DNA from 2 places in the Halomonas sp. HL-93 genome. Region 1 is predicted to be linked to the other one. Evidence: predicted binding sites of a transcription regulator. Region 1 holds the regulator's gene; the other holds the start of a gene.
What was found. The regulator LexA, encoded in region 1, represses DNA repair genes until DNA is damaged. The targets are predictions, from matches to a motif close to TACTGTNTANNTANACAGTA.

Region 1 (16,020 bases):
TCCAGGCCGACCTGGTAATGCAGTCGTTCTGCCATACTGCCGCTTATCCGAAACCAGTAGACGTGGACACCCACCACACCCTGCCCGACTTTATTATGAATCGCGGCGGCGTATCACTCCGCCCGGGCGACGGCATCATCCATAGTTGGCTCAACCGTATGCTGCTGCCAGATACGGTCGGCACCGGCGGCGACTCTCACACCCGTTTCCCGCTGGGCATTTCGTTCCCTGCCGGCTCTGGCTTGGTCGCGTTCGCCGCGGCAACGGGCGTTATGCCGCTCGACATGCCGGAATCTGTGCTTGTGCGCTTCAAGGGCAAGCGACAGCCGGGCGTGACACTGCGCGATCTGGTTCACGCCATTCCGCTCTATGCCATCAAGCAGGGCCTGCTCACCGTCGAGAAGTCCGGCAAGAAAAATGCCTTCTCAGGACGCGTACTGGAAATTGAAGGCCTGGAAGATCTGACCGTCGAACAGGCCTTTGAGCTTTCCGATGCTTCCGCAGAGCGCTCAGCCGCAGGCTGCACCATCACGCTTTCAGACGAAAGTGTGACCGAATACCTCAAGTCCAACATTACGCTGCTTAAGTGGATGATGGCTAACGGATACGGCGACGAGCGCACTATCAGTCGCCGCATCGAAGGCATGGAAGCGTGGCTGGCCGACCCGAAACTTATGCGCGCCGACCAGGACGCTGAGTACGCGGAAATTATTGAGATCGATCTCGACGAAATCAAAGAGCCGGTGCTGTGCGCGCCGAATGACCCCGACGATGCCCGCTTGCTTTCAGACGTTGCCGGCACGAAAATCGACGAAGTATTTATCGGTTCGTGCATGACCAACATTGGCCACTTCCGCGCCGCAGGCAAGTTACTTGAGAAGCAACCTGCCGGCAGCCTCAAAACCCGCTTATGGTTAGCACCGCCGACCAAAATGGATCAGCACCAGCTTACCGAAGAAGGTTACTATGGGATTTATGGCCGTGCAGGCGCACGCATGGAAATGCCCGGCTGCTCACTGTGCATGGGCAACCAAGCACGTGTAGCGGCCAAGAGTACCGTCGTTTCCACCTCAACGCGGAACTTCCCCAACCGCCTTGGCGACGGCGCTAATGTGTATCTGGCGTCCGCAGAACTGGCCGCCGTTGCCGCTGTTGAAGGGCGTCTGCCTACGGTCGACGAATATCGCCGCTACATGGGCGAATTTGACGCCATGGCGGGCGAAATCTATCGTTACATGAACTTTCACGAAATTGAGGAGTACCAGAAGGTTGCCTCAAACGTGATTCCGGTGGCTCAAGAAGCTTAGGCTTTATCGTCACCGCTCCATCGCCGATGCTCGCACCATCACAAAAGAGTTACGTACTCTTTTGAGTCGATGAACGAACGCCCCGCCACTGTTTTCTTCAGGGCGGGGCGTTTTTTTAAACTCATCATTGACGCAGGCTCAACACTGACAGGAATACCCCATGACGACGATTATCACCCCCGATATCTGCGATGCCTTTCCCAGCGTTCAGGTACTTGAACCTATTTTCGCCAACTATGGCGGTGTAGATGCATTCCACGGCCCCGTTCGCACGGTCAAATGCTTTGAAGATAATTCGTTGGTTAAACAGGCAGTCGCCGAACCCGGTGACGGTGCCATATTGGTGGTCGATGCAGGTGGCTCCCCTCGCTGCGCTATGCTTGGCGATATGCTGGCTGAACAAGCCGTTGAAAATGGCTGGGCTGGCGTCGTAATGTACGGCTGCGTGCGCGACGTGGACATCCTCGCTACGCTTGCGCTCGGCATTCAAGCGCTTGGCAGTCACCCGCGCAAAAGTGAAAAACGTGGAGAGGGGCAACGCGATGTGGCCGTTACTTTCGCAGGTGTCACTATCACGCCAAGCGACTGGCTTTACGCAGACAACAACGGCATCCTGATTGCTGACCATGCGCTAGCGCTTGATCGAGTATAAAGCACCTCCCTTGCCAGGGGTGGCGGTTGCTGCCACCCTAACCCTTCATATCATGACGTTATTGTGACCATGCAGCCTCTAACCCAGTTGGGCTCAGCACTTGTTCGCACGTTACGCGATCATTTGCGCCCACTTATTGCGTTTCATTTATTTTTCACCCTCCTTGCGTCAGCTCTCCTACTGCCCACCATTGCCTGGGTAGTGCGTGCCTTACTCGCGCAGCTACAACGCAGCGTGGTCACCAACAATGAACTCGTGACACTGGTATTTAGCCCTCTTGGGCTATTGGGTATGCTGATAGGCATTGGGCTGTTTTTTGTAGTGATTTATTGGCAACAAGCCGGCATGCTCCAAGTCGCTATACGCCCCCGAGATAACCACTACCGCCTCGCCTTTGAGGCTCTTTGGCTCAGTAGTCGCCGCTTGCCTGCACTCAGTGGTTTGGTGGTTTTACAAGTCGGCAGCCATCTTTTATTGCTCACCCCATTTATGGTGGCCCTGGCCTGGCTATATGATATATGGCTGAGCGGCATTGATACCTATTACTTACAGCGCGTTAAACCACCCTCTCTATGGTACTTTCTCGCCTGTGCAGTCCCCTTGCTACTCCTCTGGATGGGCTTGGCGGCCAAACTCTATTTACGCTGGCTATTGGCACTTCCCTTAGTGGCGCTGGAGCGCTACTCGCCCTGGCAGGCGCTACGCCGCAGTGTTGTGCTTACCCGCGGTTGGCACGGCTCCATTGGAGGTGCTGTTCTTTTGGTGCTGGTGCTAATTATTGCCCTACCGCTTGCCACCACACTGTTATTCGACCACCTATTCACCCCAATTTTATGGTGGTTACCCGAGCATACCGCCATCCTGGTTCCTGCCATGCTGGGCTATTTAACCAGCTATGTGCTGATTACCTTGGCGGTCACTTTTGTGGGCATCGCCGCCAATGCGCTGCTATCCGCCTGTCTGTATCTGCAACTGGTGCATCGCGAAGCGCGCCCCGCGCCTCCGCCAGCCGACGCCCACCCTGGGCGCCTGGCATGGGCAGTTGAACTCAGCGTACTGGCCTTCGCGGCGCTTCAAGCCTGGTGGATACTGACAAGTTTCGACATTCACGACGACGTAGACGTGATCGCTCACCGAGGCAGTTCAATGGCAGCCCCGGAAAACACCTTGGCGGCATTGGATCAGGCGATTGTGGATGGTGCCGACGCCATTGAAATCGACGTGCGTCTGACGGCCGACCAAGAAGTCATGCTCTATCACGACCGCAACATGGCACGCCTTACCAGTGATCAGCAGGAATTCGGAGACTTAACGCGTGAGGAGCTCAAGCGTTATGACGTCGGCAGCTGGTTTGGCGATGTTTATGAAGGTGAACCCATTCCAGGGCTGGACGATGCGCTCGCACTAGTACGTGGGCGCGCTGACTTGATGATCGAAATAAAACCCTTGCCCGGTCAAGGACAAGCACTCAGCGATGCGGTGGTTCGGGAATTGCAACAGGAAACCGACACGCGCTATCGCTGCTGGGCATCCGCTGGTAGCCCAATAGATGCTTATGCAGAGTGTGGCTACCCGAATGCCATGTACAGCATGCGTATTGCTACCATGTCACCTGGATTACTGACCTTTATCAAACAGCAGGCTCCAGAGCTCAAGGTCACGCTAATCGCACAGCTTATCTTGCCAGGTACATTGGATCGCAGTGCCTTTGACGCACTGGGATTACGTCACAATCGCATCACACCACAGGAAATACGCTTAGCGAGACTCTACGGCTATGAAGTACACGCCTGGACAGTCAACAGCCGAGCGCGTATGTCCACGCTGATTGATTTGGGTGTAGACGCCATCATCACCGATTACCCTAGTCAACTGGTGGAACTGCGTGATGATCGCCGCGCGCTAAGCGACGGCGCGCTGATGTTAGTAAAACTTCGCAACTGGCTGCGTCGTTAAGCTTAATCGCCCATCACCACCCCTTCCCGGCGCGGGTCGGCCCCGCCAAACAGCTCGCCATCCTCTGAGCGCATGATGGCCTGTAGACCGCTGGTTAGTTCACGCTCGCTGATGTTATGCCCCCGCTCTCTAAGTGCCTCAAGGGTCGCCTCAGGAAAACGCCCTTCCTCTACCCACACATCGTCTCCAAGGGTAACTGCATGGGGCAGGTTTAACGCTGTTTGTGCGTTCATTCCCCAGTCGCGAAGTGCCATCAGCGTGCGCGCCGTATAATGAATGATGGCCGCACCACCGGGGGAGCCGAGGCTTCCTATCAAGTCGCCGCTATCATTATCCAAGATCAACGTTGGGCTCATACTGGAACGTGGCCGTTTGCCGGGTTCAACACGATTAGCCACGGGCTCGCCGTCCTGCTCGGGCTCGAAGGCAAAATCCGTAAGCTCATTGTTGAGTAAAAAGCCCCCCGGCAGATCAGTACCGCCATCGGTCATAATTCGCGAGCCAAATGCCTGCTCAATGGTGGTCGTCATGGCAACCGAGTTACCCTCAGCATCGACAATACTGATATGGCTCGTCCCGTATTCGGGCTGAGTTGGCTGCGGTGCCCAACTGGTTTCAATATCACCGGGTTGGCCGGGCTCGGCATCGCTTCCCATGCTCTCTTGACCGATCATCGCGCTGCGTTCGGCAAGGTAGCGTGGCGCCAGCATTGTCGACCAGTCACCGCCGGGGGCATCAACAAAATCCGGATCGCCGATATAGTAGTTACGATCTGCGAAGGCTAAACGCGAAGCTTCTAAAAACTGATGTAGCCAGCCGCTGCTGGTCACGCCGTCATCAAGGGGCGCTTCGAGTAGAGGCTGTTGATCGAGCATGCCTAAAATCTGCATGACCGTAAGATGCCCTGACGAGGGCGGTGGAAAGCCGCACACCTTCCACTGCTGCCAAGGTGTACAAATCGGATCGCGGGTAACGGCTTCGTAGGCGTCAAGGTCCTCAAGTGACAGCTCCCCTGGCCGCTCGGGGTGCTCACTGACTCGGTCAACAATATCTTGAGCTATATCACCCTCATAAAAAGCACTGCTGCCTTCCTCGGCGATGCGTTTTAATATCTCGGCTAAAGCCGGATTTTTGAGGGTCTCGCCTACCTCAATGGGCTCTCCCTCCTGATCATAATAAAAGGCCCGCGCCAGCTCGTTATCGGGCAAGGCATCATCACTGTCTAAGCTAGAGTGGAGCCGCGGGCTCACTTCAAAGCCCTCTTCCGCCAGAGTGATCGCCGGAGTAAATAGCGCTTCCCAGGACAGGCTGCCATGGGCCGCATGCGCCTTTTCCATCAACCGAACAGTACCCGGTACGCCCACGGAACGGCCACTAGCCACCGCCTCCATAAACGCCAATGGCTCGCCATCTTCCATGAACAGTTCGCCGTCCACGGCGCTCGGCGCGGTCTCACGACCATCGTAAGCACGCACGTCCTCGCCATCGTAGTAAAGCAAGAACGCCCCGCCACCCAGGCCGCTGGATTGCGGCTCAACCAGCCCGAGCACCATCTGGACGGCAATAGCCGCGTCGATCGCATTGCCCCCGGCTTTTAATATCTGGTAACCCGCATCGGTGGCCAGCGGATTGGCAGCTGCCACCGCGAAGGAGTCAGCAGACCAGCCAGGCTTTTCCTCATAGCCAGAACCGTCTTCAGGTGAGATGGAGGGCGTTTCATAATCGAAGCCCCAACTATGGAGAGACACTACCAATAGGCCGGGCAGTAACCAGGCAATTTTTTTCGAGGGCATCACGACCGACTCCGCCAATTCGTTCAATCCAACCGCGTTAGATCGCTAGCCTATTAAACCCAAGCGCCCAGCACAATGGCCGGGCGCTTATCAACTAGCCTGCTAATTATTATTCTGCGATGGTTTCGCCAGCCAGCATAAACCAGGTTTCAATCACTGCGTCTGGGTTGAGCGATATTGAATCGATGCCCTGCTCCATCAGCCACTTCGCAAAATCAGGGTGATCAGAAGGCCCCTGGCCGCAGATGCCGACGTATTTGCCCTGGGCTTTACAGGCCTTGATGGCCATCGACAGCAGCTTTTTGACCGCTTCGTTTCGCTCGTCAAAGAGATGCGCCACGATACCGGAGTCGCGATCCAACCCAAGGGTTAGCTGTGTTAGGTCGTTGGAACCAATCGAGAAACCATCGAAATGCTCAAGAAACTCATCCGCAAGCAGCGCGTTGGCGGGTAGTTCGCACATCATAATGACCTTAAGGCCATTATCGCCACGCTTGAGACCGTTGGTCGCCAGCAGTTCGACCACCTCGCGAGCTTCTTCTGTCGTGCGAACGAAAGGCACCATAATTTCAACGTTATCAAGCCCCATTTCTTCTCGCACACGCTTGAGCGCCCGGCACTCAAGCTCAAAGCAGGGACGGAACGCCTCTGAGATATAGCGTGAAGCCCCCCGGAAACCGAGCATCGGATTCTCTTCGCCGGGTTCGTAAAGCTTGCCACCAATCAGGTTTTCGTACTCGTTTGACTTAAAGTCGGAAAGCCGCACGATGACGCGCTGAGGATAATAGGCTGCCGCCAACGTCGAAATACCTTCTACAAGCTTATCAACGTAAAAGCTGACCGGATCGGCATAGCCGGCGGTACGCATATCAATCACCTGCTGCAGATCAGACGGCAGTGTGTCGTACTCCAGCAGCGCTTTGGGATGAACGCCAATCATGCGGTTAATAATGAACTCAAGTCGCGCAAGCCCCACCCCGGCATGAGGAAGACCGGCAAACCCAAACGCGCGGTCCGGGTTACCCACGTTCATCATGATCTTGAAGGGGATCTCGGGCATGGTATCGACGTTAGAAACTTTACAGTCGAAGGCCAGCAGCCCCTCATAAACATGACCGGCATCCCCTTCGGCGCATGACACGGTAACGTCGCTGCCCTCGCTCAATCGCGTGGTGGCATCGCCACAGCCGACGACGGCAGGGATTCCCAGTTCCCGAGCAATAATCGCCGCATGGCAGGTTCTACCCCCACGGTTGGTCACGATGGCTGAAGCGCGCTTCATGATCGGTTCCCAATCAGGGTCGGTCATATCGGTCACTAATACATCGCCATCATGGATTTTATCCATGTCGTCAGGGGTCATGACTATCTTGGCAGTACCACGGCCAATGCGCTGGCCGATCGCGCGGCCGGTGACCAGGGTGCGGCCTTTCTCGCGCAGGTGGAAACGCTCAAGCTTGCCGCCTTCCTGCTGCGACACGACGGTTTCTGGCCGCGCCTGCACAATGTATAGTTCACCATCGTCGCCGTCCAGCGCCCACTCAATGTCCATGGGTCGTTGGTAGTGTTGTTCAATGGTCACGGCTTGTCGCGCCAATGCCATCACCTGTTGATCGTTAATGCAGAAACGCCCACGATCGACTAACGGCACATCGATAGTCTCAACCGATTTACCCGCACTGGCATCTTCGCCATAGACCATTTTGATCAGTTTTGAACCCAGGTTACGCCGAAGTACCGCAGGGCGCCCCGCCGCCAGGGTCGGCTTGTGAACATAGAATTCATCTGGGTTAACGGCCCCTTGCACAACGGTTTCGCCTAACCCCCAAGACGCTGTAACGAATACCGCATCGCGGAAACCCGACTCGGTGTCCAACGTAAACATGACGCCCGACGCGCCGGTTTCAGAGCGCACCATTTTTTGCACGCCCGCCGACAGCGCAACATTCTCATGCGCATACCCACGATGAACCCGGTAAGAAATCGCTCGGTCATTAAACAGTGACGCAAAGACTTCGTGGACAGCACGCTTGATATTGTCAAACCCCTCGATATTGAGGAAGGTTTCCTGTTGTCCAGCGAAGGAGGCATCGGGCAAGTCTTCAGCGGTGGCCGAGCTGCGCACCGCGGCTTTTAACGCAGGATGACGCTGCTGAAGCGTCTCGTACGCAGCGCGCAGTTCGTTTTCAAAGGTGGGGGGTAACGGCGTATCAATGACCCACTGGCGTATCATTTTGCCCGCTTCAGCCAGCGCCTTAACGTCATCAACGTCGAGACGCGCCAGGGTCTGGTTGATACGCTCATTGAGTCCCTCATGGGCAAGAAATTCGCGGTAGGCGTGAGCCGTCGTCGCGAACCCGCTGGGAACGGTAACCCCTGCCCCGGATAAATTGGAGATCATTTCGCCAAGCGAGGCATTTTTACCACCCACGCGTTCGACGTCGGCCATGCCCAGTTGATCGAACCATAGAATGTAATTGTTCACGCAACCCCCTCGCTCAATAGGCCAGCGGTCATGTCAACCGCTGAAGATGAATGCGCTCACCCTAGCACCGCCTCTGCGTATTCGCCATTAGTCTAATAGCGAAGAGAGTGGAGGATTTTTACAACAGGTGGCATTTTTGAGCGTTTGTTGTAGTCACCGATCAAGCACAGTTGTGCCCAACGCTATCCCAGCACACAATATGCGCAACGTTACGGGGAGCGAATACCATGCAGCGCACGGCTTTTTTTATTTCGGACGGGACCGGCATTACCGCCGAGAGTCTGGGCAGGAGCCTTTTAGCCCAATTCAGTGATGTCGAGATCAATATGCAAACCAAGCCTTATATCGACACCGTGGAAAAAGCTAAGGCCTTAGCTCAGATCATCGACGCCACGGCGGTCCACGACGGCCAAAGGCCAATTATTATCGATACGATTGTCGACCAACAAATCCGCGACGTGATTCGTCAAGCCTCCGGCTTCAAGGTAGATATTTTCTCTACGTTTCTTGAACCTCTGGAGCAGGAACTCGCCACCCATTCGTCCTATAGCGTGGGGCGAACGCACTCGATTGGTAGCGACGACGTCTACATGGATCGCATTCACTCAGTGCATTTCGCGTTGGATAACGACGATGGGGCGCGCACCCATCAGTACGATAAAGCCGATATCATCCTGGTAGGCGTATCGCGCTGCGGCAAAACACCTACCTCGCTCTATCTGGCCTTACAGTTTGGTATTCGCGCCGCCAACTACCCGCTTACAGAAGACGACCTGGATGAAGATGGGATGCTAAAACTGCCCAAGGCACTCGCACCCCACAGGCACAAATTATTTGGCCTAACGATTGACGCACGGCGTCTGGCGGCGATCCGCAACGAGCGCCGACCTAATAGTCGGTATAGCTCGATGGATCAATGTATGCAGGAAATTGAGCAGGCCGAAGCGTTGTATCGACGACTGCATGTGCCTTACATCGATGCCACTCGTTTCTCAGTGGAAGAGATATCCACTCGCATGATTGCCGAAACCGGGTTAGCGCGGCGTTTTTCGCCCCGCTAACCCCGGAAATCGCAGGCTCACATGCCCTTGGGTGCAAAAATCCCTGGGGCATTACGCCAGTAGCCTTTGTAGTCCATGCCAAAACCAAACACGTAACGGTCGGCAACTTCCAGACTGCAATAGTCCGCTTTTAAACCAGGGACTGCTTTTCGGTCATGACGCTTATCGACCAGCACCGCCGTGGTAATACTGGCCGCTTGCGCTTCCTGACAGTAATTCAGAATCGCAGCCAATGTCGTCCCTTCATCTAGAATGTCATCGACGATGACCACGTGCCGTCCGGCCATGGGGATTTCCGGCGACACCCGCCAGAACAGCTCACCACCGCGGGTTTCATTGCGGTAGCGCGTGGCATGTAAGTAATCCACCTCAAGGGGAAACCCCAGTCGGGTTAACAAGTGACCAGTGGTAATCAACCCGCCATTCATGACGCAATAAAAAACCGGCAGTTTATCGCCTAGATCGTCGCTGATCTGTTCGGCCATACGGTCCAGCGCCTGCTCCACCTGCTGCTGGGAAATCAAACAGTCGGCGTTGTCCATTAGCTCGCGCATGGAGTCGAGCGACGCGAGCGCTTCTTTATCTAGCTTTGCCATTAAAATTCCAACCTGCTGGGTAAAAACGGTCTTTAATTGCCAGTTGACAGGGTCGCCATTGCCTCAAGCTGGGCATGCGTGCGACGCCAGCGGCTGAGCGCGGGCAATGCATCCAAGTCTGGCCGAGCACGCTTATAGCGAAGTTTTCCAGGCCGGACGGACTGGGGTGCGGGGACGGCGGACACCACTTCAAGCGCCGCATTACGATCATTGCATACCAGCAACATATCGCAACCCGCTGCCAACGCAGCCGCCGCACGTTCGCGTGGCCCCCCGGCTTGATGAGCACCAGCCATGCTCAAGTCATCTGAAAAGATGCAACCTCTAAACTCCAGCGACTGGCGAAGCATGCCAAGCCAGCTAGGCGAAAAACCAGCGGGTCGCGAGTCAAAGGCCGAGTACACAATATGCGCGGGCATGACTCCATCGAGCTTTTTCGCCAGAGCGCTAAAGGGAATCAGATCGTGTTGTTTCAGGGCTTCAAACGAGCGATCGTCAATCGGCAGCGCAAGATGCGAATCCGCCGCCACGCCGCCATGCCCTGGGAAATGCTTGCCAACCGCCGCCATACCGGCGTCATGAAGCCCCGCCACTAACGCCCCGCCCAATTCGCTGACTTGCTCGGGCTCAGGGCCAAAGCTGCGATCACCAATCATGCTGGACAATCCGCTGTCAACGTCCAGCACGGGGGCAAAACTAATATCCAAGCCGCAGGCGGCCATCTCCATGCCCAGTAGCCACCCAACATCCTGGGTAAAGGCAAGCGCCGCCGCGCGATCCTGCTGATAATACTCACCGAGACGCGCCATCGGCGGCAGGCGCGTCAATCCTTCCTTGATGCGCTGAACGCGACCGCCCTCCTGGTCCACTGCCAACAACAAATCAGGCCGTAACTTGCGCAACTCGCCACACAATCGACGTACCTGATAGGCGTCTTCGACATTGCGCGAAAATAGGATGACGCCTCCCACCGCGGGCGTTTTCAGCAACTGCCGGTCTGCAGCGGTCAACGTGGTCCCCTCAAGGTCCAACATGACCGAGCCTAATGGATGTGTCATAGCGGGATGTCCAAAAAAAGCGCCAATACTAGACGATGATTAGCGTGAATCCAACGATCAATGCCTGTCGTGAAGCCAGACAGGCGTTCCGGGTGGGGCCTGTTCAAAGAGCCAAAGGAGGTCGTCATTACGCAAACGCACACAACCATGCGAGGCTGGCTGGCCCATTGGTTGATCCGGCGGCGTACCGTGCAGATAAATATAACGACGCTGCGAATCCACCAGGCCGCCACGGTTTAACCCCGATTCAAGTCCACATAGCCATAGAATGCGCGTCAGAATCCAATCTCGCTCAGGGAACTCAGCAGCCATCTCAGTGTTAAACACTTCCCCCGTCCAGCGACGGCCTTTAAACACGGCGTTTTCCGGGGCATTACCGCCAATCGCGGCGCGAATATAGTGCCAGCCAATAGGCGTTTTCCCACTCCCGTCTTGACACCCAACGCCGGCACGCCCGGTGGAAATATTACACTCATAGCGACATACATCGCCTTGCCAGGCACGTAACTGCTGTGCCTGAATGGCAATTTCGAGCCATAACGCCTGGCGGGGAGGCAACTCAATGAGCGACGGTGTCTGCATGATTCTCAATGTCTTTCTCGTCAGGTAGCGGCGCGTTCATTGCCGCCACCACCACCGGTCGAAGGCGGCGAACCAAGTCGCGCACCGTGACGTGCTGGTGGTAATCCTTTTCAGCAATATCGCGCAGCGCATCCAGTCCCGAAAGCGTAAAGATGACGGTACCTAACATAAAGTGTAGCCGCCAAAAGCGCTCGGCGTCCGGCAAATCAGGAGTGGCGCGGCGCACTAAATCAGTGAATCGGCTAAAGACATCCCCGTATTCTTGCTGAATGTAGCGGCGCAAATGGCCCTGGGCTTGGCTGTACGCAAGGCCAAGCAAACGCATAAAGACTTTTAGGCTATTGCGCTCAGCGGGCACCGTCAGCACGGTTGTCGCCATGGTTTCGAGCAGCACCTCAAGGGGAATATCGCGCCCTTCATAGCGAGCTTCAAGATCGTCTAGAGCACTATGAAAACGCTGCGAAAACGGATCCAGATAACGCGCGAATACCGCCTGAATAAGCGCTTTTTTAGAGCCAAAGTGATAATTCACCGCGGCCAAGTTGACTCGCGCCTTACTGGTAATATTGCGTAAGGACGTCTCGGCAAAACCACGCTCTGCAAAGAGCACTTCCGCAGTATCTAGAATGCGCGTCACCGTATCCGATTGAGCCATGCTGCTCTCCATAAAAACGGTCCATAAAAACGGCTGTTTTAAACAAACTAGGATACTACGTTATCGCTAGATAGCTCTCAACGTTTACCTGGCGATAAAAGACGCACCTGTAGCGCAACCGCATCTCCTTATACATCAGGTTGTTAGCCAGACTAACTCAAAGATATACTGGACAGGGAAACATACTGTATACTTAACCACATAGCCAAAAGGTAAACAGACGCTGTCTTGCCCACTTATTCAATTGGAGGCTGGTATGTCGCGGCCGTTAACTGTTCGTCAACAAAATGTCTTCGACTTTATTGTCAAAACCATGGCCGAGTTTGGCTATCCGCCTACCCGGGCCGAAATCGCCAAAGCGCTAGGGTTTCGCTCGCCCAATGCGGCAGAAGAGCATTTGCGGGCACTTGAGCGCAAGGGCGTCATACGCATCATCCGCAACACATCCCGCGGTATCCGCTTACCCAACCAAGAGCCCCAGGAGACGCTTGATACCCAACCATCAGCAACGGATCAGGCGACGGGTTTACCTATTATTGGCGAAGTCGCGGCAGGCAGTCCTATCCTGGCCGCCGAGCACATTGACCGCTACTGCCCCTTACCCGCCGACTACTTCACGCCCAAAGCGGACTATTTGTTACGTGTGCGCGGGCTTTCAATGCAAAACATCGGCATTCTGGAAGGCGACCTGCTCGCTGTACACCGTACCCAGCACATTCGGGATGGGCAAATTGTCGTTGCCCGCCTGGAAGATGAAGTGACCGTTAAGCGTTTTAAACGCGAAGGCCATCACGTCACTTTAATCGCGGAAAACACCGACTTTGCCCCGATCGAGATCGACCTACGTAGCCAGCCACTCGAAATCGAAGGTGTGGGCGTCGGCGTTATCCGCGGTGGCAATGGCCAAGCGCTTGGCTAACGCTAGCTAAACACGATGGTTTTATTACCGTGCACCAGCACGCGGTCTTCCAAGTGCCAACGAAGACCTCGTGCTAGCACGGCTTTTTCCACGTCACGCCCAAAGCGCACCAGAGCCGTCGGTGTATGACAGTGACTGACCCGGTGGATGTCTTGCTCAATGATAGGTCCCGCATCCAGCTCTTGGGTAACGTAATGGCAAGTTGCGCCTATTAGCTTTACACCGCGCTCATAGGCTTGGTGATACGGCTTGGCACCGGCAAATGAGGGCAGAAAGCTGTGGTGGATATTGATCACCTGCCCCGCATAGCGCTGGCACAACGCTGGCGGCAGAATTTGCATATAGCGGGCCAACACCACGCAGTCTGCTCGCGCTTGGTCAATATGCGCTTGCACTTGCCCAAAGGCCGCTGGTTTATCCTTGGGATCCACGGGAACATGGTGATAGGGAATACCGTACCACTCGGTTAACGACCGCATATCATCATGATTCGATATCACGCCAACAATATCGCAATCAAGCTCACCTACCTGCCAGCGGTAGAGTAAATCAACCAAACAATGTGATTCTCGCGATACCATCAACACGACCCGCCGACGCTTCTGGGTATCGACCAACGCCCACTGCATATCAAACTGCGCAGCCACAGGTTCAAAGGCCGAACGTAACGCTTCCGCCGACATACCCAATGAATCCGCTAATATTTCGTAGCGCATAAAAAAACGCCCGGTTTGCAGATCAGAATGCTGACTAGCCTCAGTAATAGACCCGCCTTGCGCGGCAATAAAACTCGATACTTCCGCCACAATTCCCACCTGGTCTGGGCAGGACACCACTAAACGATAAAAATGCGACATAGTCATTACTCTTAACGGTTTACCACGCGGCTATTGTCATGGCCGTCCATGGGCATTCAACAAACGTCTAGTGTACCCAATGCGACGCCCGCAATCATCGACTGTCACGGCGATGATTGTTAGCCGACCGCCGCTTACCGTATAGTTGAGGAATTATTTTTTAGGCTTTATTACTCTGATGCATCCACCGCGCGCTCATATTCGTCCCCGTCGTCGCCCCCCATTGCGCATCTTGCCGTTAGGCGGTTGTGGGGAGATTGGCATGAATCTGACGCTATATGGCTACGAGGATCACTGGATCGCCGTGGATTGCGGCATGATGATTCGTCAGGATTTACCCAACGCTCCGCTCCAAGTCCCCAACCTGGCGACGCCGAAAGCATTGGGCATCGCGCCTAAAGCGCTGTATATCACCCACGGGCATGAAGACCATATTGGCGCAGTTGCCTGGCTCTGGCCTCACTGGCAATGCCCCATTTATGCCACGCCCCTGGCGGCAGGCTTATTGCGTCTCAAATTTGCCGAGCATCAACTCAGCAGCGCCGCCATCCATGTAGTCGAGCCCGGTGAGGCCTTGCAAAGCGGCCCTTTCATCCTTCGCTATCTGGCGGTTCCTCACTCAATACCCGAGAGCTGCGCGTTGATCGTCATGGCAGGTCTCTACCGCGTGCTGCATAGCGGGGACTGGAAGCTTGATCCCGAGCCGATCATCGGTGAGCCGATCAATCAAGCACAGTTCAAGGCACTCGCGCCAGTTGACTTGGTGATAGGCGATTCCACTAACGCTCCGATGCCAGGCCACTCGGGCAGCGAAGGTGATGTCGCCCGAGCACTTGCCGCAACGCTCGCCGCCTGCGAAGGCAGAGTGATTGTTTCCTGCTTCGCCAGTAATTTAGCCCGCGTGTTGGCAATTGGGCGCGCAGCTTATCAGTGCGGACGGCGTGTTAGTTTGATGGGACGCTCAATGGAACGCATGGTAGGCGTCGCCCGCGGTCTCGGCTATTTGGACGATTTTCCGACGTTAGTGCCCGCCCACGACCTCGGTTACCTCCCCCCCGATGAAGTCGTCGTCATTGCCACAGGCAGCCAAGGCGAGCCGCGTGCTGCGCTTCAACGGCTTGCTCAGGGCCGTCACCCTCACGTTGATTTACAGCCAGGCGACAACGTGATTTTTTCCGCGAAAGCGATTCCCGGGAATGAGCGACCCATTGAGCAGCTAAAAAAGCGTTTGCAACAACTTGGCGTTCGGCTCTTCGATGAATTCAGCCACCCCGAACTACACGCGACGGGGCACCCGGCACAGGAGGAAATGACTCGCTTTTATGAGTGGTTAATGCCAAGACACCTGCTGCCTGTCCACGGGGAAAGCCAACATCAACAGGCCCATCAACAGCTAGCGGCGACTCTTGGTATTAATGCACCGCTAGCACCCGTCAATGGCGACATGATTCGCTTTGATCAAGAGGGGCTGCATCACGAGCAGCACTACCCGCAACCACCATGCATCGTCAGTCAGAACAGTGTTGTCCCCCACCCTGGGCTGGAAAGCGACAGTAGCGCCCACCCGCGCCGGGGCAGCCTTTATTTAGCGCTGCCAGTTACCGCTACGACTACCGGCTGGGCGCGCATTGGACGCCTAATGCTGGATAACACAAGCGCCAATGCGCTGGACGAAGACAGCTTCAGCGAATGGTTGGATGACCAGCTTGCCGAACTGCACGCTGATACGTTAGCGGACCTGAGACTTGGCCTCCAGCCGCGTTTAATCGCCTGGTTAGCCGAGCGGCTACAGCATTTACCTGATGTTCACCTGCAGATTATGGCCAGCGAACTGCCTGCTCCCATCGTTGACGATTAAGACAACGCTACTTCGCCGTTCTGTCGGCCTGCGAAATTACCAGCGGGCGGCATCGTCGATATCTGAACGGCGCTCTTTAACCCAGTAATCACCCTGAAGGCCGTGTTCTTTTTTCCAAAAAGGCGCTTGGGTTTTTAACCAGTCCATAATGAAATCACAGGCCTCAAAGGCTTCCCGGCGATGCGCGCTTGCCACTAGCACTCTAACAATGGCATCACCCGGACGCATATGCCCCACTCGG
Region 2 (16,020 bases), 130 kb from region 1:
CATCTGGGGCCTTCTCGGCACGGGTGTCCGGCATCAGGGGTTCGAACTCGAAGCGACGACGCAGCGCAGTATCCAGCAGGGCCAATGAGCGATCCGCCGTGTTCATCGTGCCGATAATGTCCACGTTGGCCGGTACCAGGAAAGGTTCTCCGGAATACGCCAGCCTGACCGGTGTTGGCGATGAACTCGCGCCCATGGGATCGCGCTTGTCCTGTTCGATCAGCGTGATCAACTCGCCAAAAATCTTGCTGATGTTGCCCCGGTTGATCTCGTCGATCACCAGCGCGAACCGCTTGTCCGGTGATTGCCGGGCCTCCAGGCACATCTCCTTGAGCACACCAGCCCGAAGTTCGTAGGCGATGCCGCCAACCTCGGTTTCGTCATCCAAAGCCAGTACGGGACGGAGCCCCTCGATGAACTCCTCGTAACCGTAGGACTGGTGGAAGGTCACGAAGCGATAGCGCTTGCGCTCGGGGCGGCCGGTTTCGCCTTTGTTGATCGAGTCCACCCACTCTGCCAGGTCCGAGCAGACTTCCTGCCATTCGCCGGCAAACCCCCAGACCGAATTCTCTCCCTTGTCGAAGATGGCCGGGGCGAGTCTCAACGTGATGTTCACGGTTTCAGAATCCGTGATGGTGTGACGCTGCAGCATGCCCCACAACGTCTGCTTGATTCCCGTCGTCCGTCCTTTGGCCTGGGCGATTGCCTCGATGAACGGGTGCTCAGCCAGTTGGGGCACCTTGGCCTCTCCGCCCATGTCATACAGCGCGGCGGCGGCCGCCTCCCACCACCGTGCCGTCGCCATGCGCTGGGCGATGGCTTGTCGCTTCCGTTCCTCGGCGTTGATGTGCTGAGGTTCATCGGTGTATTCGGTGCGGAGTAGGTCGAGCACGGCCTTGGTCTTTCCCGTGCCCGGCGGCCCGTAGTAGATGCGGTTGATGCAGGCGGCCATGGGCTTGTTCACCGTTGGCGACTCTGGCTCTGAGATTGGTTCGGCCACACCCTTTCCATCCAAACTTTTCGTTTCCAGCAGCTCGCCGGCCAATGTTGCCAGTTCGCCCAAATCGGTGTCGAAGTAGGGATTCAGCAGGGTGTTCTCGAACAGTGGAAGATCGTTTTCGCCGACTCTCCAGAAAGTGGAGTTGCCTTGCGGCGACCAACCCTTAGAATTATCCTTGTAGCGGTCCTTTCGTGTTGCGGTCTTTAGCACGCGGTATTCTCGTTGTACCCAGCCATCGCCTTTAGAGGAAGGCTTGGCTTTGGAGACAAACAGGCCCACCAGTTGTGGGCTGTTGCCATGGCCTAAGAAGAAAAGGGTTCCGACAGGGGCATTTATGAAGTTCTCGCCTTGCTTTTTTGCCGTGTTGCCGTAAATCACGGCTAAGCGATTATGCATATATCGTTGCCGCTCGTCGTCGGAGAAGTCCGTTCCCCCATGGGAGAGCTTCCAGATTGCCAGATTCTTCTGACTCCATGCCTCCCAGACCTGCTTACCGAATTCCAGGACCCCCAAACCGGGCGGTTTCTGGGCAAGGGTTGCCTGTTGCAGGCTGCCCATGGGGTCCTTCGCGGTACTGCCAACATACATGGCCAACGGCGCCCGCTTGAAGACACCCACGATCACCGGCGCCTGCCGATCCTGGTAGTGAAACGCGATCTTCCACTTGAAGGCTTCGCCCAGATACTCGAAGGCCTCGATGCTCGCCACGTTGCCTCGGGCAGCAAGTTCCGCCACCTGTGCCACGTAGCTGCGAACCTTCTCGAAGGCCTCTTCGGCTGACTCACCGAGCGAGGAATACCACCCATGGGTCTCGGAGTAGCTGAGCTTGGCACCCGATGATTTTTCATCGTTGGCCTTTCTCGAGTACACGCCGAACTTGAATGCCGAACCACCCCAGATGCTACCCAGTTCTTCGAGGCCGGCCTCGATCCAGTAGGTAAAGGTGTCCGTCGACCCCGCCTGGGTGTATTCGTCCAGCGTCATGGTCGCCAGGCGCTCGCGGGGCCAGGCGGCCAGAAATTCGTCCCATTTGGCGTATTGCTTCTGAAAGTCGGTCATGCCTCGATTTCCTTGGCGTTGGTGATAACGGCGTCTGAATCACCCCGGTTCTGCCGGCAGATTGGACTCAGTGAACAGCCTGCTCGACGACCGTTTCGGCAAGATGGGTGCGGATTTTGCGGGCTTCGCGGAGGCTGGTTCTGAGCTGTTCGCAGAAGGCCATGAGTTTTTCGACTTTTTTGACAATGCGACGCTGCTACTCAAGTGGCGACATAGATATTAGGATCTCTTTAAGTTTGGCCGCCTTGATCCCTGTGGCCATCATGCCTGTGGCGTTCTTAACAAGCTGTTTCTGGAACGGCATAGCCAGTATTTGTATTAACATGAGCTCCGTCACATCTATTAAGCCACTTCAATCATCATTCTAAGCATACCCAATTATACCTTGACTCTGAGCGCCCATCTTGCCTCCGGCCGGAGGGGACAGGTTTTACATTCCCTCTCTGCTGCAACTTTCTGGAGAGCTTCGACAGCATCTCGGCGGCTAAGGTCACGAACATACATTTTTCCGAGTGGCTTCTCAAGATAAAGCCTCCAGCGGCGTCTGTGTTGGGTTACGGTTTTATCTTTTGGTAAATGTCCGCCTTTGCCAGCCGACTGAGCGTACCATTCAATCCAATTTTCAAAAGCTTGGAATAGTATCTCGCTTGAAGGCAATGAGTTAACCGAAGCACCGAATAGCCTGCGGCATGTGTCCTGATGAAGGAGAGGAGCGATGCGTCTGACACTTGCTGCCACTGTTGTGGGTCATACTGTTTTTTGTGTTTCTGGCGGGCTGTGAAAAGACGCCAACTGGGCGTTCCCCAGCTGGTCTTGGTGCCTGAAAGCTTAATGGCACATGGGCGAGGATGCCTTCGACCAGTTGCTTCGTCGCCAAACGGAGTCACATGACACGAATGTTAATCGCCAAGTAAAGTGTGTAGCTCGGGAGGTAGTGGCTGCCGCCAAAGCAATCTACTCGCACCTCGAATTACTGAAGTCCTAGGAGGTCGTGGTCTTCGAGAATCCTTCACCCAATGCCTTTGCCCTGCCGGGTGGACGCATCGGCGTGCATACCGGATTGCTGCGGGTGGCCGAAACCCCGGCCCAGCTCGCAACCGTGATCGGTCACGAGGTGGCGCATGTGCTGGCTGACCATGGCAATGAGCGGCTTACCCAGCAGCTGGGCATTAAAGCCGGATTGCTGCTGGTAGGTTAATTAGGAGAGGGGGATCTTGGTCAGCAACAGTCGATGCAGGCCCTGGGCCTTGGCTCCCAACTCGGTATCCGCCTGCCGTTCAGCCGCGCCCATGGAGAGGAGGCCGATCTAATGGGGTTGGAAATCATGGCGCGGGCGGGGTTTGACCCGCAACAGAGCGTGGCGCTATGGTGCAACATGGCCGCCGCCGGTGGTGATCAGCCCCCTGAATTCCTCTCAACTCACCCTGCCCATGGATCACGTATCGAGGCATTGCAGCAGGGCATGGAAGCGGTCGTAGCAGCCTATCGCGATGCTTCACCGACTAACTGTTCCTGATAGCGGCAGGCTGGGGTCGTCCATCACCTGAAATCCAATACATGCTGGATCCCAGACTATCAAATGAGCAGTTTCCCTCGAAAATTTGGTTTAAAACGCGATCTGGTGAAAAGTGCGGGTATGTATATGCGTAGGTGCTGAAAGACCGCTTTTGACCGATAGCTGACATAAAAAGAAAGAAAACATCCAACTTGGATCCGCCCCGGCGGGCGGATCCATTTCGATCTACCATACCGCTACAAATACCCCATCTCTGCAAACGACGTGCATCCTTCACTTCCTACCACCACGTGATCAATCACCCGAATGTCCATCAGCCCCAGGGCTTCCTTGAGTTGCTGGGTGATTTGCCTATCCGAATCGCTGGGTTCCGGGTCACCACTGGGGTGGTTATGCACCAGAATGACGGCAGCCGCGTTGTAGGCTAGCGCCGCTTTCAACACTTCACGCGGATAGACGCTGGCGGTGTCGATGGTACCCCGAAACATTTCCTCGAAGCGTATGACACGGTGCAGGGTGTCGAGAAACAGAACGCTGAATACCTCGTGCTCGTAGTCCTGAAGCAGCAGCCGCAAGTGCTCAAACGCTTGTGACGGCTGAGTGATCTTGCAGCCTTTGGCAAGCTTGCGTCGTGCAAAGCCTTTGGCGAGGTTGATGATGTCAGCTTCGGTAACCGGTTCTACGACATGGTAAGTGCCAGCTACTTCACCGGCTTTGAGCTTGCTGTTCGTCATGGTTGTCTCCAAAAAAAGAAAACGCCGGGTGGTGGCCCCGGCGTCTATGTCGTTATGTGATAGAGGGTTCGTCGATGATGAGGTTGGCTCATGCCACCATCACTTGGCTGATGCGTCGCTCCATCTCTTCATGGAACGCCTCAACCCGCTCGGCAATGGTGCTAATCATGATGTCGTCGCGGTAGGCGCGCTTGATGAACAGCGGCATACCGGGCCAGTAGCTGACAAAGTCGATCCATTCCCGCTCGCTGACCCATAAGCCGCCCTGGCACTGGGCAACGTGCTCTGCCGGAATCTCCCCGCTCAGCAGTACCTCGATCTGGAACTTGGGCAGTTTGGTCTTGATTTCCAGCAGCCCGTTAGCGCCGACCAGGCTGTCGGGCGAGTAGCCCACGTCATGGTTGAGGATGATGCCCACTTCCTGGGGTTTCGGCTCACCGGATGTATTGACGTAGAGCGAGCGGGCCACGCCTTCCAACTCATGACCGCGGCGAGTATGCGCATTGCCCTGGAACGGCTCGGCCAATTCGCCGGTCATCCGCTCACCCATCAACTGGTGCATGTAGGTAATGGCCCCGGCACCGAATCCACCAGGGCCTTTGCCGTTGACCAGCAAGGTATTGAGCTCCGACATGGTGACGCGCCCCAAACGCGCCGCCAGCCACTCGGGGGAGCCTTGCGCCATGTTGAGGATCTGCATGGTCGCCTCCTTTACTTGGATAGATAGGACTAAAAGGCCAGTTACTTAACGGCCCGCTTGGAAAGGGACGCCCGCAGCTTGTCGAAGTCGCTATAGGGCACCTGCACGGCAGACCCGTACTTGCCGCTGAACCATTCCTGGGTCGTCGCCGGGCACTGACTGATCAGCCTCTGTATTTGCCCCGCCTGGAAAGCGGTGACTGTCTTGGTACCCGTTTTAGTACTGGCATTGCCGTTATCGTCCTGGCCGCGGGTGGTGATATTGAGCAGCGCGCACAGCACGTAACGCTTGCCGTAGCTGGTGGAGGAGCCAAACGCCTGTACCGCGTTCTTGTTACCGCTGATATCGGCGGGTAGCAGCATGCTGGTTTCTTCACGGTGGCCATCCTTGTGCATCAGGACACCGGTGATCTGGATACCATGCTCCTGCGTCTGAATACGGAAGCTCACCGCAAAGCCATGTTTCTGCATTATCGGGCGCACGGTATCGACGATATCCTCCAGGGTGGCGTAGAAGCCGTTGTTGGTTTGCCCTCGCTCCTCGATGCTTGGCAGTTCGGTCTGCATCGCTGCCATGGCCGCGCTATAGGCCATCATGGCCTGGCGATCCATCACCCGCTCCTGCATCTGCAGCAAACGCTCCATCTTGTCGATGTCGACGTCCGGGTTCAGCGCGGCACGCTCGATCACCTGAATGATCGCAGTGCTGTCGGCGGTGGGATGTGCCTCCAAGGAGGCCGGTGTGTTTGTCGAGGCAGCGTCTGGCTGAATAGCTGATGACGATGTTTCGGGGTGATTGGAATTGATGACATGGGTGCGTTGTGCCATGAGGCACCTCCGGTTATCTCGAATCGATACAGGGATAATCCAACGCCCAAACGTTGCTGGGCTGGTTGGAAGCGGTAAGGCGGGTAGGGTTAGTCGCCCAGGTGATCGGCCAATGTCTCGGCATCCAGGGGCTCCAGGTGGACTTCCGCCCGGTAGAACTTCCCCTGGGCGCAGACGACGGTCTCGGCGTGATGTTTTTGGTTGGCCAGCAGGGCTTCGGTCAGTTGTGTCAGCCCGGTTTCGACGGTGTGGGAAACGAATGTCATGGCAGTTCCTCGTATAGGGTAAGCCCACAGCAAAACGCCCGGCCTTGATGGGGCCGGGCGTTTATGCCGTGGAGGTGGTTAGTGTCACTGGATAGGGAATAGCGTGATAATGGGATATCCGGGAAATCGATGAAGCGACGTTAAGGGGCTGATTAAGCCACCAGCGCAAGTGCGGCATCGAGCGCTTCCTGCTTTAGCTGCGCGCCCTGTCCGAACCAAGCCGAGTCCATGCGGGTATCGTTGCTACGCGCCCGTTTCTCGTGATCGACATACTCGGTGACCGCATTGAGCAGGCCCCAGGCCGTGTCCTTGGCGGTGACCAGGTGCGAGCCCCGACCTTCGCCGCTATAAAGCTTCTGCACTTTATTCAGTGCCCGGTAGTTCGGCAGCTTGGAAGGATCATCCAGAGGCTTTTCGGCCCCGCAAATCACCGACTGCAGGTACTGCTGGGCTTCACGGCGGTTGATCTTGCGTTCCGACAGGGCCTTCATGCGGTACATGAAATCGTTCCACTGGGACACGGAAATCCCCAGCTGTCGCTTGACGGCCCGCGGGTCGAACTCCGACCGGTGGGGGACCTTCACCGCCTGCGATGTACCATCAACGGCGATCTGCAACGTGTTGTTGCACACCACCCGTACCGTGGTGGGTGTCGCCATGGTGGCCAAGGTGCCATCACACGAGGTGGCCAGCAGCAGGTAGTCGTTCACCTCATCCTGGCCTTGCAGCGATGTGCTCAAGCCACTGCGCGCCAGGGCCCAGAACTTGCGCCCGCCCTTGAGCACCCCCGCAGTTTCCAGTTCATACCCCGCGTACTCGGTCAGGTCACGGTAAAACTCCAGGATCTCTTCCGGCTGCACCACCTTGTAGCGCTGCGATACCACGGAGAGCGGTGCTTTGTTGTCCGAACGGTAGAGTACCTTTTGCTCGGGGAAGGAATGAATGCTGCCCAGGTGGCTTGCGCCTTCGGCAATAAAGCGTACCGGCGCTTCTTCGATGTGCCAGTTCATACCGGCCTGTTGCTGCCAGACTTCTAGTGGTTGATGACGGGTCAGTTGCTGCCCCAGGCCATGCCAGGGGGTAGCGCCGACGTAAGCCATTTGTTCAACGAGATGTGCCATGGTCATTCTCCAGACGTAAAAAAAGCGCTGACAGAGCTGCCAGCGCATGGGTAGGTGTTGAATAAGCTGTATCGCTATAAAGCGGTGTATCAGCGTGCGGATGCCAGGGGCGGAAAGGGGTGACGAAAGATATGCCCGCACGATAGGCAGAGCCACGGGGTGCCTTCACCGGGCGGCAGCCATTGCGAGAAGAACAGGGCGGCGACCCGCGCCCCCGACTGTCCACCGGCAATCGCACCCATCATCGCGACGGGCAGCTTGGCGAGCGGAAAGCGCGCAGTGGCTATCGACAAGGGCCCCGTGACCGCGACTGATCGCCAGGCACCGATCGCCCCGCCAATCAGGCAACTCCCCGTGGTGCCGATCCGTTGAGCGGTATCAAGGTTGAGCATGCGCGTTTCAGCACAGTTAAAGCAGGGTGGTGGCATAAGTGGCACTCCTATGGTCAGGGAAGCGATCCCTGTGGTGGGTTCATGGGAGTGATATAGATCTCAAAATAAGTGGCGTTGACCTTGTTGGTGTTGCGTCAACCGGCGTCTTTCTTGATACTGGCTATATATACAGTTATAGAGAGACGCCTTACCATGTCATTGCCCGTTTCCCTGCTGGGCCGAGCAGACGTTGCAGCCCCGTTATGCCCGTTACCGCTTTATTCGAGTGCCGTGCGTGCAGGCTTTCCGTCCCCCGCCGATGATCACCTGGATACCGACCTAGACCTTCACCAGTATGTGGTCAAACGCCCGGCATCGACCTACTTCGTGCGCTCTGAGGGGGACTCCATGATAGGGGATGGCATCCATCACGGTGACTTGTTGGTCGTGGACCGCAGCCTGGATGCGTTGCCAGGCCGGATTGTGGTGATCTGCGTTGATGGCGAGCTGACCGTGAAACGACTGGAACGGGTTGGCCAACGCACCTACCTCAAAGCAAGCAATCCCGCTTACCCACCCATTCCCATTGACGGGCGGGAGTACCACGTCTGGGGTGTCGTCACTCATGTGCTGCACAGCCTGCCCGGGGCAACCCTGCAATGATGGCCTTGGTCGATTGCAACAATTTCTATGTGTCCTGCGAGCGGGTCTTCAACCCGGCACTGGAAGGTCGGCCGGTGGGCGTGCTCTCAAATAACGATGGGTGCGTGGTGGCTCGTTCCAACGAACTGAAAGCCCTTGGCGTCGAGATGGGCGCGGCAATGCACCTGCTGTCGCCCCAGATCCGCCGTCAAGCCATCCTACTGTCGAGTAATTACGCTTTGTACGGCGACATGTCCCGGCGCGTCACGGAGGTGCTGGGCGAGTTTTCACCCCATGTCGAGGTGTACTCGATTGACGAGAGCTTCGTAGGGTTCCAGGGCTTTGACTCCGACAAGCTGGAGGATTACGGGCAAAAATTGCGAGAGACGGTTAAACAGTGGACGGGCATTCCGGTCTCGGTGGGCTTTGCACCCTCCCGCGTCCTGGCCAAGGTCGCCAACCATGCCGCCAAGAAACACCCCGCCTACAGGGAGCAGGGCGTATGCAAGCTGATGGCTGACAGCATCGAGACCCAGGCGCTGTTGAAACAGTTGCCCGTCATGGAGCTGTGGGGTGTGGCCCGCCGCACTGGCGAGCGCCTGCGGGTCATGGGCATCGAGACAGCGTGGGATCTACGCGAAGCCGATCCGAAGCACATACGGCGGCATTTTAGCGTGGTCCAGGAACGCATCGTGTGGGAGCTGAGGGGTCAACCGGTGATACAGCTGGACAACATGAGCGAACCCAAACAACAGATCATGGTATCGCGTTCGTTCGGACGACTGACCAATAATCCGCATGATCTTCGCGAAGCGCTTAGGCAGCATGCCGCCAGGGCCGGGGAGAAGCTTCGCAAGCAAGGCAGCGTGACCAGTGCCGTGATGGTCTTCATCCGCACCAATCCCTTCCGCAACGACTTGCCGCAGTACACCAACCGCGTCGTCATCTCATTGGAACGACCCACCGACGATAATCGGGAGATCACGGCCGCTGCGGTACAGGGCTTGCGGCAACTTTGGCGTAAGGGCTACGCCTACCAAAAAGCCGGCCTGATGCTGCTCGACCTTTCCCCCAAGGCCAATCGCCAGCTCACTCTCGCCGAGACCCCGCAAACCGAAGCAGACGCCAAGCGAAGCGAGCGTCTGATGGCCACGGTTGATAAGCTCAATCGGGAGCTGGGGCGAGGCACCATCCAGATGGGCCTGCCCCGCAAAGGGAACGCTTGGGCGCTACGCAGTGAGCGGCGTACGCCACGTTACACGACACAGTGGAATGAGCTGCTGGCTGTTAAGTAAGACGGCTACATTCAATTCAAAACTTGTAGGCCGCTTTCTAAGGACAAAATACTCCCATAGAGAGATTTTGGAAATTATAGAATACGTATTCACTAAATAATACTAAAGTATATTTTCAATATTATCATGGGTTTATATTTTATGTTTGCCAAATATTTAATAGGCTTTATTGCATACGTATTCATTATTTACTACAACTTTACTTGGGCTTGAGCAGCGTGACAGAGTCTCGACTGTTAGCCCATATCGAATTAAGTAACTGACTACAAACACAAAACAGACAGCTTTATTGCTGGACTACGACCAGGAGTGCTGCATGACACATTTCCTCAAAAAGACCTTACCTCTTACATCTCTGGCCGCTGCCGTCGCTTTAGCCACTTCTAGCTCATCTTTTGCGCAGGAAGAGCGTGTCATTGAAGTGAGTCTACCGCTTGGTCCCGAATCACAGCAGGGCGTCGGGGTGCTTAAATTTGGTGAAGAACTTGAACGCCTATCTGATGGCCGCCTAACTATTGATCCTCAGTATGACAATGCTCTAGGTGCTGAGCGTGAGGTCATCGAAGGCATGGGTTTAGGTATGATTGATGCTGGCATTGCATCGACTGGCCCGATGGGTGGTTTTGTGGACGAGTTCCTGCTCTTCGATCTTCCATACATTTTTGAAAATCATGAGCATGCCTATGCTTTCCTGGACAGTGAGCATGGTGAGGAGCTTGCTCAGTTGGCCGAAGAAGAGATGAACGTTAAGTTTCTTGCTTGGATGGAAAATGGTTTCCGTCATAACACTAACTCGGTACGCCCACTTGAGAAACCAAGCGATTTAGATGGTATTGATCACCGCACGCAGGAAAGTCGCGTTCAAGTTGATACTTGGGAAGCTTTAGGTGCCGACGCCACTCCAATGGCCTGGACTGAGGTGTACACGGCACTGCAACAAGGCGTTATGGAAAGCCAGGAAAATCCTCTGGCCACAATCTATGACGTCAACTTCTACGAAGTGCAGGATTACCTGAACCTGACTCAGCATGTTTACTCACCAGCACCTCTAATGATGGGCCTGGATCTCTTCAATTCGTTCAGTGAAGAAGATCAGGCCATCATCATGGAGGCGGCTCAGGCTGCTCTCCCCGTTCAGCGTGAAGCAAGTCAGGAACTGGAGGAGCGCTTCCAAGGAGAGCTTGAGGAACTGGGAATGACGGTGACCGAGCCCGACCTTGATCCCTTCCGCGAGGCGGTTCGTCCGGTGATCGATGAATGGAGCTCTACTGTCGGTGAAGATCTCGTCGACGATGCCATCAACTTCGACTACTGAAATCGCTATACCCGCAGGGGTTAAGCCTCTGCGGGGCTACGCTTGAATGTGAGGCAGCTATGAAGAAATATCTATTGCTAGCCAACAGGGTCATCGATCATTTCAACAAGCTGATTGGTTGGGGGCTAGCCACGCTTCTGCTGGTGATGACCGTGCTCATCTTCTGGCAGGTATTTGCTCGATTCGTTATAGGCAGCCCACTGCATTTCTCTGATGAAATCGCTCGTTTCTGCATGTTATGGCTGACGTTTCTTGGTGCCGGGTATGCCTATCGAAATGGGTTGCTAATTTCCGTAGATATCCTGCTTGAATATTCCGGCAATAAGTTGGCTAGCCTGCTGAGAATTGCCGTCGTTCTGTGTTCATTCCTCTTTGCCTTCATCATGGTGAAATACGGGTTTGAATTGACTGATCGTGTTTCAACCCAAACCGCACCCAGCACTCGGATTTCTATGATGTGGCCATATCTCGCAGTTCCAGTAGGTGGCATCGTAATTATGATTAATAGCGTGGGCTTGCTGATAGACGAAGTGCTCGGCACACCGCCAAGTCCCAAGCAGGAGGTGATTTGACTATGGCTATTCTCCTGTTCTTGTTATTGATATCACTGTTCATCATCGGTGTACCAATCGCCTTCTCTCTTGGGTTAGCCTCTGCGGTTACAGTCTGGCAGGGCGACATAATGCCATTGGTAGTCGTAGCCCAGCAGATCGTAGCATCTGTGAACTCATTTCCATTGATGGCGATCCCGTTTTTCATTCTGGCGGGTTATTTGATGCAGGGGGGTGGGATATCTAAACGCCTGGTAGATTTCTCGGATACGCTAGTCGGTGGCATGACGGGTGGGTTAGCGATGGTAGCCATCGTTACTTCATTGTTCTTTGCAGCCATCTCGGGATCAGGCGCCGCCACTACAGCAGCCATCGGCTCCATTCTTATCCCAGCAATGTTGTCCAAGGGTTATCCAAGTGGTTATGCAGCTGCCAATCAAGCCGCTTCCGGCGCTCTTGGCGTAATCATTCCACCTAGTATTCCGCTAATTCTCTACGGGATTGCGGCAAACGTTTCCGTAGGTGACATGTTCATCGCCGGCATCCTGCCTGGAGTTTTGGTCACACTGACTTTGATAATCTTTGCCTACTTTTTTGCTAAGGCAAATGGCCTTAAAGGTAACGAAAAGAGTTCCCTTAAGGATATTTTTCGCGCTGGGCGAAAGGCCATCCTAGCTATTTTTATGCCAGTCATAATCCTAGGTGGTATTTACGGTGGTATTTTTACACCGACCGAAGCCGCAGTTATTGCAGTGGTTTACTCATTCATGGTCGGCTTCGTGATTTATCGCGAAATTAAGTTGGTTGACCTAGTCGGCATCCTCAAGCAGTCGGCAGTTACCACCGCTGTGGTGCTTAGTATTATTGGCACCGCAGGGCTCTATGGGCGCATTCTTCAACGCCTTAGAGTGCCGGATATGATATCCGAGTTCGCGATTTCTGCCATTGATAGCCCGTTGCTCTTCATTATCCTAGCGAATCTGTTGCTGTTAGTAGCCGGTATGTTCATAGAGGCTGCAGCTGCGATCCTCATTTTCGTGCCAATCCTTTTACCTATTGCTATCGATTTCGGATTCGATCCGATCCACTTCGGCATCATCATGGTAGTCAATTTGGCCATGGGCATGTTCACTCCACCGGTTGGTCTCAACCTCTTTGTAGCGTCTCAGATATCCAATGTTGGTATCTCGCGCCTCACTTGGGCTGTATTGCCCTTTGTCGGCATCGTACTAATAAATCTATTAATCATCAGCTTGCTGCCTTTCCTTTCCACTTGGTTGCCTTCGCTGTAAGTCCCTTTAAGGAGAAAACTCTATGACCGTCTTAGAAAGCCTGACACCGCGCTATGGCCTAAGAGTGCTGATTACAGCAGGCGCCAATGGCATCGGCTTGGCAATAGCCAAGGCCTTCAAGGAAGCAGGTGCACAAGTGCACGTATGTGATATCGACACCCAAGCATTGGCCTCGCTGCCCGAGGGAATATCACACACTGTGGCTGATGTCAGCCTAGAAGAAGACATCAACCGGCTGTTCCAAGATGTCGCCTCTCTGGGTGGGCTTGACGTTGTGGTTAATAATGCCGGCATCGCGGGGCCAACCGGGGGGATCGATGAGATCGACAATGACACCTGGACCCGCACCATCGACATCAATCTCAATGGTCAGTACCGGGTTGCTCACCGGGCGACGCCGTTACTGAAGGAAAGCCAGGGACTGCTTATCAACCTGGCTTCGGTCGCAGGCCGCCTGGGCTTCGCCTACCGTACGCCTTATGCCGCCAGCAAATGGGCTGTGGTCGGCCTGACCAAGAGCTTGGCTAGCGAGCTCGGCCCAGAGGGAGTGAGAGTCAACGCAATTTTACCCGGCATCGTGCGTGGGCCACGTATCGAAAAGGTCATTGAAGACCGAGCGGCCAAGCGCGGGCTCAGCTATGCCGAAATGGAACAGGAAAATCTTTCCAAGATATCCATGCGACGCATGGTCGAGCCTTCCGATATTGCGGCTATGGCTCTGTTCCTGTCAGCTCCGGGGGGCACCAATATTTCGGGTCAGGCGCTGAGTGTCTGTGCCAACGTCGAATCTTTGTGACCGATATAGGAGCCATCCCATGACAGCACGTATAGGAATAATCGGCGCAGGCTTGATTGGTCGCGCTTGGGCCATTGTTTTTGCCCGAAGCGGTATGACTGTATGCCTGTATGACGTTGATGCTAATGCTCTGGACCAAGCCCGAGACGCTATTCGTCAATCTCTTCAGGACTTACAACAGGTGGGCTTGATCGAGGACGTTGAGGCACCTCTATCCCTCATTCAGACAGAAAGTGACCTCGCACACGCCATGATGGGTGTTGAATACGTTCAGGAATGTGGGCCAGAAGACGTTGCTGCCAAACGGCGTATTTATAACGAGCTTGAGTCGGTGGTAGCGCCAGATACCGTGCTGGCTAGTTCCACCTCCGGTATCTCCGCGTCCCGGTTCACGGATCACCTGAAACACCCTGCGCGCTGCTTGGTAGCCCATCCTGTCAATCCACCTTACTTGATTCCTTTAGTTGAAGTAGCCCCATCACCCGCTACTTCGGAAGTATCGGTTAACAGCACCATGCAATTGATGGAAGAAGCGCAGCAGACCCCAATCCTGGTTCGCAAGGAAATTCAAGGCTTCATACTCAATCGTTTGCAAGGCGCATTACTGAACGAATCGTTACGCTTGTTTCGTGATGGCTATGTTTCCGCTGAGGATCTGGACAAGACTGTCAAACACGGTCTTGGACTGCGCTGGTCGTTTATGGGGCCATTCGAAACCATCGACCTTAATGCGCCTAACGGAGTCGTAGATTATGGCGATCGCTATGGCCCACTTTACCGCGATGTCGACCGACAGCGCGGGGATGATGACCCCTGGGATGTCACCACCCTGGCTGCCCTAGGACAGGAACGACGAGAGCAGCTACCTTCCGAAGGCCTAGCAAAGCGGCAAGCTTGGCGCGACCGCCGCCTAATGGCATTGATGGCGCATCAGCGTCATATCGAGACCCAATAATTTTTGATCTTGCAAGGAGAGACTTTCAATGGCTAACAAGCGCAAAGTCATCATTACCTGCGCCGTAACCGGTGCCATCCATACGCCGTCCATGTCTCCACACCTGCCGGTGACACCTGAGGAAATTGCCGAGGCCGGCATTGCTGCTGCTGAGGAGGGCGCTTCCATACTTCACCTTCATGCCCGCGATCCTAATAATGGTAAGCCCACACAAGATCCAGCGATCTACGAGCGCTTTCTACCGCGTATCAAGAAAGCCACCGATGCGGTCATCAATCTTACCACTGGTGGCAGCCCGCATATGACCGTGGAAGAACGCATGAGGCCAGCCATGGAGTTCAAACCCGAGCTTGCCTCTATGAACATGGGGTCGATCAACTTTGGGCTGTTCCCCATGCTCAACCGCTATGAAAATCTCGAGTACGAATGGGAGCGTGCCCATCTAGAGAATAGTCGTGACCTGGTCTTCAAGAACACTTTTGCTGATATCGAAAAGGCCATGACGCTTGGTGCAAAGAACGGCACCCGATTTGAGTGCGAATGCTACGATATTGGCCATCTCTACAATCTACGCAATCTGATGGACCGTGGCATTATTAGCGGAAAAGTGTTTGTGCAAAGTGTGTTTGGCATCCTGGGCGGTATCGGCCCCCACCCTGAGGATGTTATGCATATGCGCCGAACCGCCAACCGCCTATTCGGAGACGACTACGAATGGTCGGTTCTGGGTGCCGGAGGTAACCAGATGCGTATTGCCGCTCAAGCGACGGCCATTGGGAGCCATGTACGCGTCGGTCTTGAAGATTCGCTATGGCTTTCCCCCGGAAAGCTAGCTGAAAGCAACGCAGATCAAGTAGCCAAAGTTCGCGAAATACTCGAGGGTCTTTCCTTTGAAGTAGCAACGCCCGAAGAAGCACGAGAAATGCTTCAGCTTAAAGGAGCCGACCAAGTCGGCTTCTAAGGAGGTTATCAAATGCCAGTGTATCGACTTGAAGGCAACACTCCCGACATAGCGTCGGGCGCCTTGGTGATGGAAGAAGCTACGCTGATTGGGCGTGTTCATCTTGCCAATAAAGTATCTGTCTGGCCTGGCGCTGTGCTACGCGGAGATAATGAACCTATCAGCGTTGGAGATGGGAGTAATTTGCAGGATGGCTGTGTGGTACACACCGATCCCGGACATCCAGTCAACATCGGTTGTCAGGTAACTGTTGGCCACCTAGCCATGCTACATGGTTGTAAAGTTGGCGACGGCGTACTAGTGGGCATGAACGCCACGCTACTTAACGGTGCTGAGATTGGTGATCATTGCATCATCGGTGCAGGGGCTCTAGTCACCTCAGGCAAACGATTTCCTCCGCGCTCGTTAATTGTGGGTGTACCCGCTAAGGTGGTCAGAGAGCTTACCGATGAAGAAGTGCAAGGCGCATTAGATAACAGCACGGTTTACGTGAAAAAGATCGATCAGTATCGGTCACTTGAAAAGCTGTGCGAGTGAGGGCGGTAAGCCACCGCCTTTGGTTCTGGTGAATCGGGCTGTCTAACACTAGTTGGCCCTCTGAGAGCGTGATGCATGAAAA

Region 2: a site for LexA is predicted at 7,770-7,789, ahead of GA0071314_RS09090 (LexA family protein). Genes of this name have one in related genera too.

Annotation. Positions count from the first base shown of each region.
Region 1 is NZ_LT593974.1:1,839,326-1,855,345, reverse strand. It holds gene acnB (bifunctional aconitate hydratase 2/2-methylisocitrate dehydratase) at 1-1,307, shown strand, start outside; gene rraA (ribonuclease E activity regulator RraA) at 1,468-1,959, shown strand; gene GA0071314_RS08540 (glycerophosphodiester phosphodiesterase family protein) at 2,029-3,915, shown strand; gene ggt (gamma-glutamyltransferase) at 3,918-5,708, opposite strand; gene ppsA (phosphoenolpyruvate synthase) at 5,818-8,193, opposite strand; gene ppsR (posphoenolpyruvate synthetase regulatory kinase/phosphorylase PpsR) at 8,421-9,254, shown strand; gene GA0071314_RS08520 (hypoxanthine-guanine phosphoribosyltransferase) at 9,272-9,850, opposite strand; gene nagZ (beta-N-acetylhexosaminidase) at 9,883-10,908, opposite strand; gene GA0071314_RS08510 (L,D-transpeptidase) at 10,966-11,490, opposite strand; gene GA0071314_RS08505 (TetR/AcrR family transcriptional regulator) at 11,468-12,145, opposite strand; gene lexA (transcriptional repressor LexA) at 12,402-13,064, shown strand; gene purU (formyltetrahydrofolate deformylase) at 13,067-13,921, opposite strand; gene GA0071314_RS08490 (ribonuclease J) at 14,184-15,779, shown strand; gene moaE (molybdopterin synthase catalytic subunit MoaE) at 15,816-16,020, opposite strand, start outside.
Region 2 is NZ_LT593974.1:1,967,901-1,983,920, forward strand. It holds gene GA0071314_RS09055 (McrB family protein) at 1-2,059, opposite strand, end outside; partial or broken gene GA0071314_RS19975 (M48 family metallopeptidase) at 2,788-3,575, shown strand; gene radC (RadC family protein) at 3,812-4,309, opposite strand; gene GA0071314_RS09070 (lambda exonuclease family protein) at 4,398-5,009, opposite strand; gene GA0071314_RS09075 (ERF family protein) at 5,051-5,836, opposite strand; gene GA0071314_RS19485 (hypothetical protein) at 5,926-6,102, opposite strand; gene GA0071314_RS09080 (DUF932 domain-containing protein) at 6,255-7,223, opposite strand; gene GA0071314_RS09085 (hypothetical protein) at 7,313-7,651, opposite strand; gene GA0071314_RS09090 (LexA family protein) at 7,808-8,257, shown strand; gene GA0071314_RS09095 (Y-family DNA polymerase) at 8,257-9,531, shown strand; gene GA0071314_RS09100 (DctP family TRAP transporter solute-binding subunit) at 9,848-10,846, shown strand; gene GA0071314_RS09105 (TRAP transporter small permease) at 10,906-11,418, shown strand; gene GA0071314_RS09110 (TRAP transporter large permease) at 11,421-12,689, shown strand; gene GA0071314_RS09115 (SDR family oxidoreductase) at 12,712-13,485, shown strand; gene GA0071314_RS09120 (3-hydroxyacyl-CoA dehydrogenase) at 13,505-14,440, shown strand; gene GA0071314_RS09125 (3-keto-5-aminohexanoate cleavage protein) at 14,469-15,401, shown strand; gene GA0071314_RS09130 (gamma carbonic anhydrase family protein) at 15,414-15,938, shown strand; gene GA0071314_RS09135 (LacI family DNA-binding transcriptional regulator) at 16,014-16,020, shown strand, end outside.